Moorella thermoacetica: one gene and its partner. The protein of the gene in region 1 binds, or shares a complex with, the protein of each later gene. Links are inferred from orthologs where the notes say so. Each region holds a gene or a part of one and is shown in the gene's direction. Other genes may lie near its edges.

Region 1 (3,219 bases):
CTCCAGGGGGTTGACATCAACGATAAACACATCGAAGTGATGATCCGCCAGATGCTGCGCAAAGTAAAGGTCGAGGACCAGGGGGACACCGATCTCCTGCCCGGGTCTCTGGTAGACGCCTTCGACTTTGAAGATGCCAACCGTAAAGTTCAGGAGATAGGCGGCAAACCGGCCACGGCCCGGCCGGTTCTCCTGGGGATTACCAAGGCCTCCCTGGCGACAGATTCCTTCCTTTCGGCCGCTTCCTTCCAGGAGACGACCCGGGTGTTGACGGAAGCGGCCATCAAAGGCCGTGTTGATCCTCTCCTGGGCCTCAAAGAAAATGTGATTATCGGTAAACTGATCCCGGCTGGAACCGGCATGAGTCGCTATCGCCAGTTAAAATTGGTGACACCCGCCGTCGATCAGGAGGAAGATGGAGCGGAAGCTGTTGACATGGCTACCGGGAAATGATAATATCTATTAGTGTGACTGCCCGGGGGGGTTGATTTATGCCCTATGAACGTTTACGGACGGCCAAGAAAAGGGCCGTGGGTACCAAACAGGTAACCAAGGCTGTCAGCCAGGGGAAGGCCAGGGTAGTTTTCATAGCCCGGGACGCCGAAAGCCATGTAACAGAGCCCCTCTGGCAGCTCTGCCGTGAACGTGGTATTGAAGTAATCGAAGTGGATTCAATGAAAGAGCTGGGGCGGGCCTGCAGCATTGAGGTTGGCTCGGCCTCAGCCGCTATCCTTGAAGAATAAACCGGGGAAGGAGGTGGAGAGGAGAGGATGCCGACTATCCAGCAACTGGTGCGGCAGGCAAGGGAAAAGGTCGTGCGCAAGTCAACGGCCCCGGCTTTAAAAGAATCACCCCAAAAACGGGGCGTCTGCACCCGCGTTTATACAACTACACCGAAGAAACCGAATTCTGCCCTGCGTAAAGTCGCCCGGGTCCGCTTGACCAATGGCATTGAAGTTACCGCCTACATCCCCGGCATTGGGCATAACCTGCAGGAACACTCGGTGGTTCTGGTAAGGGGTGGCCGGGTAAAGGACCTTCCGGGTGTCAGATACCATATTGTACGGGGTACCCTGGATGCCGCCGGAGTGCAGAATCGCAACCAGGGTCGCTCCAAATACGGGGCCAAACGGCCCAAGAAGTAGCAGGTAAGGGGGGATAAGATTGCCACGGCGAGGCAGAGTTCCCCGACGGGCCGTGCTGGCGGACCCGCTCTACGGGAATACCAAGGTTACCAAATTGATAAACCAGGTAATGCTTGATGGTAAAAAGTCTCTTGCCCAGCGGATTTGTTATGACGCCTTTGAAATAATCAAAAACAAAACCGGTAAGGACCCGGTGGAAGTTTTTGAACAAGCCTTAAAAAACGTTATGCCGGTCCTGGAAGTCAAGGCTCGACGGGTTGGTGGCGCCAACTATCAGGTACCAGTTGAGGTACGGCCGGAACGGCGGCAGACTCTGGGAATCCGCTGGCTGGTCAATTATGCGCGGGCCAGGAGCGGCAAGAGTATGCAGGAAAAGCTGGCTGCCGAGTTAATTGATGCTGCCAATAATACTGGCGGGGCAGTGAAGAAACGGGAAGATACCCACAAGATGGCAGAAGCCAATAAAGCCTTCGCTCATTACCGGTGGTAGGCGTGGGGGTCAGGGGCCCGGGGACCGGGGGCTCGCCGCACGGTGACCACCGGTGTCCTGCAACCTGATTAACAGAAGGGATGAAAATATGGCTCGAGAATACCCACTAGAAAAAACCAGAAATATCGGCATTATGGCCCATATTGATGCCGGTAAAACTACTACCACCGAACGAATACTTTTTTACACTGGCCGGGAACACCGTATGGGAGAAGTCCATGATGGTAATGCTACCATGGACTGGATGATTCAAGAACAGGAACGGGGAATTACCATTACTTCAGCGGCAACCACCTGTTTCTGGCGGAATCATCGCATTAACATTATCGACACGCCAGGCCACGTGGATTTTACCGTTGAGGTAGAACGTTCCCTGCGGGTCCTGGATGGTGCTGTGGCTGTCTTTTGTTCCGTAGGTGGGGTAGAACCCCAGTCGGAAACCGTCTGGCGCCAGGCCGATAAATATGGTGTACCTAGAATTGCCTACATCAACAAGATGGATCGCGTCGGGGCCGATTTCTTCCGGGGCGTGCGGATGATTGCCGAACGCCTGGGAGCCAACCCGGTGCCTATCCAGTTGCCTATCGGCGCGGAGGATAGCTTCCAGGGTATGGTGGACCTGATTAACATGAAGGCCATTTATTATACCGATGAATTAGGAACCACCCTGGATGAGGAACCAATCCCTGCCGAGATGGAAGACCTGGTGCAGGAGTACCGGGAAAAACTGCTGGAGGCTGTAGCCGAAAGCGATGAGGAGCTAATGATCAAATACCTGGAAGGCGAGGAATTGACGCCGGAGGAGATTAAAGCCGGTATTCGTAAAGCGACCATTGCTGTGAAAATGGTGCCGGTACTCTGCGGATCTTCCTTTAAAAACAAAGGAGTTCAGCCCCTGCTGGACGCCATAGTTGATTTTCTGCCGGCACCGACTGACGTCCCGGCTATTCAAGGCGTGGATCCGGAAACCGGCGATGAAGACGAACGCCATTCCAGCGATAACGAACCTTTTGCGGCTTTGGCCTTTAAAATCATGGCCGATCCTTATGTAGGCAAACTAACCTTCTTCAGGGTTTATTCCGGCACCCTGAAATCCGGCTCTTATGTTTACAACTCGACCAAGGGACGCCGGGAACGCATCGGCCGGATTTTACGCATGCACGCCAATCACCGGGAAGAGATAGATGAGGCCTATGCCGGCGATATCGCGGCGGCCGTGGGGCTTAAAGAAACCACCACCGGGGATACCCTGTGCGATGAGCAACATCCTATTGTCCTGGAAGCAATGGAATTTCCGGAGCCGGTTATTTCGGTGGCCATTGAACCGAAAATCAAGGCTGACCAGGAAAAAATGAGCATCGCGCTGCAAAAGCTGGCCGAAGAGGACCTGACCTTTAGAATGTACACTGACCAGGAGACGGGACAAACCATTATTTCAGGTATGGGCGAACTACATCTGGAGATTATCGTGGATCGTCTCCTGCGGGAGTTCAAAGTCGGAGCCAAGGTTGGCCGGCCCCAGGTAGCTTATAAAGAGACTATTCGCCGGCCTGTTAAAGCCGAGGGTAAATTTATTCGCCAGAC
Region 2 (3,299 bases), 2.0 Mb from region 1 along the record:
GCGATGGCGAGGGTAAACGGGCCCTGGCCTACAGCCTGGGGAGCATTCTGGGAGGCTTGCTCCTGGCCTGGCTGGGCTGGCTGGCGGCAGGGAGTTTATTTTAGGCTGGAGGGATGGGTATGACCGGCACGAGGGCCAAGCGTTTGACGGTTTATCTGGGGGAGGGTATGAAGTGGCAGGGTATGGCCCTTTACCATGCTCTGGTTCTCGAATTAAAGGCCGCCGGCCTGGCTGGGGTTACTGTAGTCCGTGGTATCGAGGGATATGGCAAGCGTAAGCAGCTGTATGCCTCACGCCTCCTGGAGCTCTCCGCCGATCTGCCGGTTCTTGTTGAGGCAGTGGACAGCCCCGAAAAGATAAACGCCGTGTTGCCCCGGGTCCGGGAGATGGTCCAGCAGGGCTTGATTACCCTGGCGGATGTGGAAATCATCTCCTCTGCCGGAACTGCCAGCAACAAGGAAAATAGCCCCGGCCCGGGGAGGAGAGCTTGACAGGGCCAGGGGTTTTTGCTAATATATCGCTACGGAAAGCCGTGATGGTACCGAATAACGGGCGGAAGTAGCTCAGTGGTAGAGCATCGCCTTGCCAAGGCGAGGGCCGCGGGTTCAAATCCCGTCTTCCGCTCCATATTTTTGCTTATTAGTACCTCGGACCTGACCCGTCCGAGGTACTCTTTCACAGGCTATTTTTTATTATTTTAGCAGGAAAAGCTTCAGGCACGGCGAAATAAATCCTGAAGGTATTTTTAGACAAACGGATGGTCATAATGAATGGCGTCCAGTAGTCGGGAGTAGGGAGGAGCAAATAAGTAGATGAAGGCTGCCGTAGAAAAACTGGATAAAAACCAGGTACTCCTGGAAGTAGAAGTTGAAGCCCCCAGAGTCCAGAAGGCTATAGACCAGGCATATCGTCGACTGGTAAAGCAGGTCAATATTCCAGGATTCAGGAAGGGCAAAGCCCCTCGCTTTATCCTGGAGCAATATATTGGCAAGGAGCCTATTTATAACGAGGCAGCGGAGATTGTTATTCCTCCGGCTTATGAAGAAGCTGTGGCCGAACACCAGCTGGAACCCATCGACCGGCCGGAGGTTGAGATAGTTAAAGTAGAAGATGGAGAACCCCTGGTTTTTAAAGCCAGGGTGGAGGTTAAACCGGAAGTCCAGCTTGGTCCCTACACCGGCCTGGAGGTGGAACGCCAGGAAGTAGAGGTAACAGAAGCCGATATCGATGCTTACCTGAAGCGGCTGCAGGAGCGTTATGCCGAGCTGGAGGTAATCGAGGACGAACCGGCAGCAGCCGGTGATATTGTTACCATTGACTTCAAGGGCACCGTGGACGGCCAGCCTTACCCGGGAATGGAAGGGAACAACTACCCCCTGGAGCTGGGTTCAGGCACCTTTATAACCGGTTTTGAGGAGCAACTGGTTGGTGCCAGGGTAAATGAAGAACGCACCGTTAATGTCACTTTCCCTTCCGACTACCACGAAAAGGATCTGGCCGGTAAAGAAGCCGTTTTCCAGGTCACCGTGCGGGGGATAAAACGTAAGAAACTGGCTCCCCTTGATGATGAGTTTGCCAAAGATGTGAGCGAGTGCGAGACCCTGGCGGACCTGCGCCAGGATATCCGCCGGCGCCTGGAGGAAAGCCAGAAACAGCGAGTTGAAGCCGCAGTTCGGCAGGCCGTGGTGGAAAAGGCTGTCGCTGCGGCCACGGTGGAACTCCCGGAAGTTATGGTGGAACGGCGTATCGATGCCCGGATCCGGGAACTTGAGCGCAACCTACAGGCCCAGAAGATGACCCTGGAGGAGTTCTTAAAGAACACTGACAAGACTATTGGTGATTTAGAAAAAGAATTCCGGCCCGGGGCCGAAAGGGACGTAAAAACGGAACTGGTTCTGGAAGCTATTGCCAAAGCTGAAAATATCCAGCCCAGCCAGGAAGAGATTGATGCCGAAATCGAGAGGATGGCCAGGATTTTCCGGCAAGATCCGGATACTGTACGGAAGAATTTGGGCGACTTGTCCGTCCTGAAATACGATATAATGATTAAAAAGACCATAGATTTTCTGGTAGAGCACAGCAAGCCCGTACCGCCCCGGGAACAGGGCGCGGCAGGGGAAACAGCAGAAACAGCGGAAGCTACGCCGGCTTAACTGTGATCTCTGAACGATTTTAACGTGGAGGTGTGTTGGCAGTGTCAGTTCTGGTACCAATGGTTGTCGAGCAGACCAGCAGGGGCGAACGGGCTTATGATATCTATTCCCGCCTATTGAAGGACAGGATCATTTTCCTGGGGAGTGCCATTGACGATCATGTAGCCAACCTGGTCATTGCCCAGATGCTTTTTCTGGAGGCCGAGGATCCCGACAAGGATATTCACCTTTATATAAACAGCCCCGGGGGATCGATTTCGGCAGGCATGGCCATCTTTGACACCATGCAGTATATCCGGCCCGACGTTTCCACAATCTGCGTCGGCCTGGCGGCCAGTATGGGTGCCTTCCTCCTGGCGGCAGGGGCCAAGGGCAAGCGTTTTGCCCTCCCCAACAGCGAAATCATGATTCACCAGCCCATGGGTGGTACCCAGGGTCAGGCCGTGGATATCGAGATCCACGCCAAGAGGATTCTGGCCATACGGGACAACTTGAACCGTATTTTAAGTGAGATAACCGGTAAACCCCTGGAACAGATCGCCAGGGATACCGACCGGGATCACTTTATGACAGCCAGGGAAGCCCGGGAGTATGGTTTAATCGATGAGGTGATCACCAAGCGCGAGTTGCCCGCTAAATAAGGGACAGCGAGGTGAAGAAAATGTACAAATACACCGATGACAAAGGCCAGTTGAAGTGTTCCTTCTGCGGGAAACTCCAGGACCAGGTCAAGAAACTGGTTGCTGGCCCGGGTGTATATATCTGTGACGAGTGCATCGAGCTGTGCAATGAGATAATCGAAGAGGAGCTAAGCGAGGACCTGAACCTGGAAATGGGTGAACTGCCCAAGCCCAAGGAGATCCGGGAGATCCTCGATCAGTACGTCATAAGCCAGGATCAAGCCAAAAAGGCCCTGGCTGTAGCCGTTTATAACCATTATAAACGCATCAACCTGGGTATGAAGATGGATGATGTTGAACTCCAGAAGAGCAACATCATCATGCTGAGTCCCACCGGTAGCGGTAAGACCCTGCTGGCCCAGACGCTGGCCAAGATTCTCAATGTGCCCTTCGCCATCGCCGACGCCACCTCCCTGACGGAAGCCGGCTATGTGGGTGAGGATGTGGAGAATATTCTCCTCAAGCT

Evidence for each region.
Region 2: the proteins of rpsG (region 1) and tig are in contact, whole or in part, in a crystal structure (PDB 3GTY), measured with the Thermotoga maritima proteins. The link is inferred for Moorella thermoacetica from one-to-one orthologs. Residues at the interface, in WP_004081843.1 of Thermotoga maritima: Lys34, Lys52, Lys55, Glu59, Arg62, Gln63, Glu66, Asn67, Lys69, Val71, Arg95, Ala109, Lys110, Lys111, Gly112, Arg113, Pro114, Glu117, Glu121, Ile124, Ala125, Tyr127, Asn128, Asn129, Thr130, Gly131, Lys135, Asp139, Arg142, Met143; in WP_004081061.1 of Thermotoga maritima: Glu122, Val124, Val129, Leu130, Tyr133, Glu188, Gly259, Ile262, Tyr263, Glu266, Ser270, Glu273, Gln274, Glu277, Arg308, Gln311, Ile312, Ser315, Tyr316, Glu325, Arg329, Arg336, Leu363, Phe366, Trp367, Arg373, Leu377, Arg381, Leu384, Glu387.

The regions. Positions count from the first base shown.
Region 1 is NZ_CP012369.1:2,467,286-2,470,504, reverse strand. Bases 1-2,899 are described here. They hold rpsG (30S ribosomal protein S7), read left to right. Parts: upstream 1-1,164; coding sequence 1,165-1,635; downstream 1,636-2,899. Other genes in these bases: fusA (elongation factor G), read left to right, coding at 1,724-2,899; rpsL (30S ribosomal protein S12), read left to right, coding at 771-1,145; MOTHE_RS12275 (L7Ae/L30e/S12e/Gadd45 family ribosomal protein), read left to right, coding at 492-743; rpoC (DNA-directed RNA polymerase subunit beta'), read left to right, coding at 1-453. Outside these bases: more of fusA, read left to right, coding at 2,900-3,219.
Region 2 is NZ_CP012369.1:459,652-462,950, forward strand. Bases 4-2,982 are described here. They hold tig (trigger factor), read left to right. Parts: upstream 4-812; coding sequence 813-2,153; downstream 2,154-2,982. Other genes in these bases: crcB (fluoride efflux transporter CrcB), read left to right, coding at 4-104; MOTHE_RS02305 (DUF190 domain-containing protein), read left to right, coding at 120-491; clpP (ATP-dependent Clp endopeptidase proteolytic subunit ClpP), read left to right, coding at 2,195-2,794; clpX (ATP-dependent Clp protease ATP-binding subunit ClpX), read left to right, coding at 2,815-2,982. Outside these bases: more of crcB, read left to right, coding at 1-3; more of clpX, read left to right, coding at 2,983-3,299. UniProt on the Bacillus subtilis protein: Involved in protein export. Acts as a chaperone by maintaining the newly synthesized protein in an open conformation. Functions as a peptidyl-prolyl cis-trans isomerase.